DNA from 2 places in the Sphingomonas sp. BK481 genome. Region 1 is predicted to be linked to the other one. Evidence: riboswitches for the same ligand, from Rfam matches in the RefSeq annotation. Region 1 holds a riboswitch; the other holds the start of a gene.
The links. Region 1 has a riboswitch for thiamine pyrophosphate ahead of thiC (phosphomethylpyrimidine synthase ThiC). Riboswitches for the same ligand answer to the same signal wherever they lie in the genome.

Region 1 (2,392 bases):
AGCGTGTAGAGCTCGCTGAACTGCGCCTCGTCGTTCGCGTCGGCGATGCTGCCGGGGCGCAGCCCGTCGCCGAGCGAATAGGCGATGTCATACGCCTTCATGATCTCGGTGATCTCGTCGAAGCGCTCGTAGAGGAAGCTCTCCTTGTGATGGCTGAGGCACCATTTCGCCATGATCGAGCCGCCGCGCGAGACGATGCCGGTGACCCGCTTGGCGGTCATCGGGATATAGGCGAGGCGCACGCCAGCGTGGATCGTGAAGTAATCGACGCCCTGCTCCGCCTGTTCGATCAGCGTGTCGCGGAAGATCTCCCACGTCAGCTCCTCGGCGACGCCGCCGACCTTCTCGAGCGCCTGGTAGATCGGCACGGTGCCGATCGGCACGGGGCTGTTGCGCAGGATCCATTCACGCGTGTCGTGGATGTTGCGGCCGGTGCTCAGGTCCATCACCGTGTCGGCGCCCCAGCGGATCGACCAGACGAGCTTGTCGACCTCGGCGGCGACGTTCGACGCGACCGCGGAGTTGCCGATATTGGCGTTGATCTTGACCAGGAAGTTGCGGCCGATCGCCATCGGCTCGGATTCGGGGTGATTGACGTTGTTGGGGATGATCGCGCGGCCGCGCGCGACCTCGTCGCGGACGAATTCGGGGGTGACGAAGTCGGGGATCGACGCACCGAAGCTCTCGCCGTCGCGCTTATACTCTTTCAGCATCGCGCGGCCGAGATTCTCGCGGGTCGCGACATATTCCATCTCGGGCGTGATGATGCCACGGCGTGCGTAATGCATCTGGCTGACATTGGCGCCAGCCCTGGCGCGCAACGGGCGCTTGATGCTGCCGGGAAATTGCGGGACGCCGCCCGAGCGGTCGGGGCCGAGCTGGCCATTATCCTCGGGCCGGACCGCGCGCGCGTCGTAACTCTCGACGTCGCCGCGCGCCTCGATCCACTGGCGGCGGAGTTGCAGCAGGCCGGCGTTGATGTCGATCGTCGCCCTGGGGTCGGTGTACGGACCGCTGGTGTCGTAGACGCGCAAGGGCGGCTCGGAGCAGCTGGGGTCGAGCACGATCTCGCGCATCGCGACGCGGACGTCGGGGCTGGAGGGCACCGCGACATGGATCTTCCGCGAGCCGCGGATCGGGCCGGTGGTGACGCCGATGTCGGCGGTCGGGATGCGGGGATCGTAATCGGCCATGCGCTTGCTCCTAAAGGTCTCGGAGCAAGGCATGCGGTTCTGTGGCGACCGCTCCCTCCCTCCGCCGGTATCAACCGGATCAGGTTCAGCGGGTCGAAGGCTCCTGCCTTCCTCTCAAGCGCGGATCGGCGCTCCCCCGGGGTAGGGCGAGCATAGGCGCAACGGACGGGGGCGCAAACGGAAAAACCCCGCACGGCCGGGCCGCACGGGGTTTCGGATCGATCGGCGGGTTGCGATCAGAAGGTGTAGGTCAGGCCCACCGCGCCGAGCCACTGGTCGGCATCGCCGACGTCCGCGACGATCGGGCTGTCCTTGTACTTGCCGAGCATGCGGCCGTAGAGCACCCCTGCGCCGACGCCGAAGCCGCGGCGCAGATCGCCCGACAGGCTCTGCAAAGCAAACGCGGAGACGTTGACCCGGCGGAAGCCGCTGTCGTTGATGTCATAGGTGCGCAGACCGCTGTTGATCGTGCCGATCGGCGTGACCGCGGCATAGGTCCGGCCAAAGCCCTTGCCTGCATAATCCGCCGACAGGCCGAAGGCGACCAGGGTGCGGACCGACAGCGGCGTGGTGTAGTTGACCTGCGGGGTGATGACATAGCTGTCGTGCGTGCCCGACACGTCGTGGATATAGGCGACACGCGCGGTCAGCGTGTCGTAATCGCTGGTGATGACGCCGGTCTTGCCGATGCCGACGAAGCCGCCGACTTCATAGGCCGTGTCGATCTTGCCGAGCGCGCGGACCTGCCGGTTGTCGACCCGGCCCGTGCGATCGGTGCGGACGGCGGCGATAACGCCGACTTCGTAGTTGATCCCGACCGACCCGGTATTGGGGATCAGGTTCACGTAGAGCTGCGTACCGCGCGTGAAGAAGTCATGCCCGCGGATCGTGCCGATCGCGACCGCGCCGGGGGTGAAGCTGTTGCTGTCCGCACCCTCGTAATCGGGAAGCGACGCGACGCCGAGCCCCAGCGTGATGCGGTTGTTGTCGGCGGGATCGGTGATTGGCGGGGTCGGATTGGGATCCGTCTGCGCAAGTGCCGGCGTGGCGAGGGCGACGGCCGCGGTTGCGGCAGTCAGAACGAGTGAGAATGCGCGCAAGGACGGGCTCCGGACAAAAAGGTTCCACCGCGCAACGCGGGGCAACCCCATTCGGTCCGTTGCAATCCGTCAGAAGATGTAACGCATCCTGACCTGTTG
Region 2 (2,392 bases), on a different contig from region 1:
CCGACCGTGCCGCCGGCGGTGACGCGGGTGCGTCCGAAGATGCGATTCAGGTCGACGGCCAGCGCCGGCGAAACGCGGATATTGTCGCGCGGCCCGCTCCCGCGCGCGTCGTTGAGACGCAGCACGTTGCTGTCATAGACGCTGGTGATCACCGGCACGACACGAAACCGGTCGACATTGCCCGCGACGGGCACGCTGACGGGTGTGTTGACGTTGACCGTCTGTGCCTGCGCACCGCTCACCAAACCGCCGGTCATGGCCGCCGCGAGCGCGACCTTGCCGATCCGTGCAGTTCGCTCGTCTCGAGCCCTTCGCATTGTTTCCCGTCATGTTTTCAATTGCTACCCGCATGATGCGCGGTCGCATTTCGTCCTTCGAGCTATTCCGGCGCTTGTCAAATCTCGACTCGCGGCACCGGGCCCAAGGGCACCGCGTCTCGATAAGTGAAAAGCGCGATCAGGTCGAGTGACGGCGTCGCACGGTGCTGTCCCTTGATCGTACACCGGGTCGCGACGGTTCGGGTGTCAGGCCTCGGCGATCAGGCTGAGAACGTCGCCGATCAGGCGTCGCATCGCGTCGCGCGCACCATCGGCATCGCGCGCGGCGATCGCGACGGCGACCGCGGCATGGTCGGCGATGTTCGCGCTGCGCCCCTTGATCCGGTTGGTGAAGCGGATCGAGGTGCGAAGCGCGGTTTCGACCACCGACTGGAACTGTGCGTAGAAGGGGTTGCGCGACGCGCGCAGGACGGCGACGTGGAACGCGATGTCCGCGTCGAGCGGATCGTCATAGCTGCGCTCCGCAGCGGCCATCCGCGCCAGCCCCGCCTCGATCGCGACCATGTCCTGTTCGGTGTGGTACAGCGCCGCGAGCGCCGCCGCTTCGGGTTCGATCCCGATCCGCAGCTGGTTGAACTGCTGGAGCAGTTCAACCGAGAATTTGCGGTCCAGCAACCAGCGCAGCACATCGGTGTCGAACAGGTTCCAGCTGCTCGATGGCTGGACGATCGTGCCCTGTCGCGGGCGCGCGCTGACCAGTCCCTTGGCGGTCAGCATCTTGACCGCCTCGCGGGTCACCGATCGGCTGACGCCATGCGCCACCGCGATCTCCGCCTCGGTGGGGAAGGGCCGATCCGTATATTGGCCGGTCACGATGGCCTTGCCGAGCAGGTCGAGCATGCCATGCGTAAGGTTCCGTCCCAGATCCCGATTCTCCAGGGCAACGACGTCGGTCAGCACACGCTCCATAAAGCCTGTGTGGCGCAAACCGGTCCGGCTGTCACCCACTGCAAGCGTCTGGGTGGCGTGGATTGTCATATAATTCTGCCGCGCGTGTGCCGGGAAGGCGCTGCGGACGGGCAAACGGGCAATAACGCTATCGCCGGAGGGCCGAACCGCCTAGACGGCGCGCTCCCCGGGGGGCCGCTGACGCGCGGCTGAGAGGTGGGCTGCAGCCCATGACCCGCTGAACCTGATCCGGTTGATACCGGCGTAGGGAGGGCTGGCGGCGCGTCCGTCGTCCCTCCGTGTGGAGTGGACCCAAGACCGTGATGATCCTTCGATTTGACCTGATGGCGGGCCGGCCGCCCCGTATTGCATGCAGTGCGCTGGCAGTGGCACTTGCTGCTGTGGTGGCCTTCGCCCCCGCCGGCGCGCAGACGCAGGCGGATGCGCGAAACGGCGCCGACCCGGTCGATATCCGCGTCGTCGGCCTTCTCGATCCCGAGGGGCTGCTCCCCGACCAGACGGTGCCCAAGTCCGAGAGCGCGATCGCCGCGGCGTTCATCACCAAGCAGGCGCCGACGCTCAACGCGTTCCAGCTGGTCAACCTCCTGCCCGGCGCGACCGTCGCGTCGAGCGATCCCTACGGCCTGTCGACCAGTTCGAGCCTGACGTTGCGCGGGCTGGGGCAGGACGAGATCGGTGTGACGATGGAGGGCGCGCCGCAGAACGACATCGGCTATTATTATGCCTATCCCTCGCAGTTCGCCGATACCGAGAATCTGCAGCGCATCGCGCTGGCGCAGGGCGCGGTCGATATCGCGTCGCCGACGCTGGGCGGTGCGGGCGGGTCGCTGTCGCTCTGGCTCGACGATCCGAGTGCGGCGCCGCGCGGGCTCGTCGACCTGTCGATCGGATCCTATGCGGCGCGGCGCGGCTTCGTCCGGCTCGATAGCGGGCGGATCGGCCAGACGGGGTTGCGGGCCTTCGTCTCCTATTCGAACACGCGCGCGAACAACTGGCGCGGTGCCGGCCATGACACGCGCCAGCATGTCGATGCCAAACTGCTCGGCGAATGGGGCAACGGCAACCGCGCGAGCCTGGCGCTGTCGTTCAACGACGCGAACTCGTCGACCTATCGCAGCCCGACGCTCGCCGAATGGCGCGCACAG

Region 2: another riboswitch for thiamine pyrophosphate. It lies ahead of FHY04_RS14715 (TonB-dependent receptor); the one in region 1 lies ahead of thiC (phosphomethylpyrimidine synthase ThiC).

What each region holds. Positions count from the first base shown of each region.
Region 1 is NZ_JACIAP010000003.1:306,182-308,573, reverse strand. Features, by position in the region: gene thiC (phosphomethylpyrimidine synthase ThiC) at 1-1,193, opposite strand, end outside; TPP riboswitch at 1,233-1,342, opposite strand; gene FHY04_RS07755 (MipA/OmpV family protein) at 1,430-2,293, opposite strand; gene FHY04_RS07750 (DUF2141 domain-containing protein) at 2,363-2,392, opposite strand, start outside.
Region 2 is NZ_JACIAP010000007.1:172,051-174,442, forward strand. Features, by position in the region: gene FHY04_RS14705 (outer membrane beta-barrel protein) at 1-257, opposite strand, end outside; gene FHY04_RS14710 (FadR/GntR family transcriptional regulator) at 525-1,247, opposite strand; TPP riboswitch at 1,412-1,500, shown strand; gene FHY04_RS14715 (TonB-dependent receptor) at 1,571-2,392, shown strand, end outside.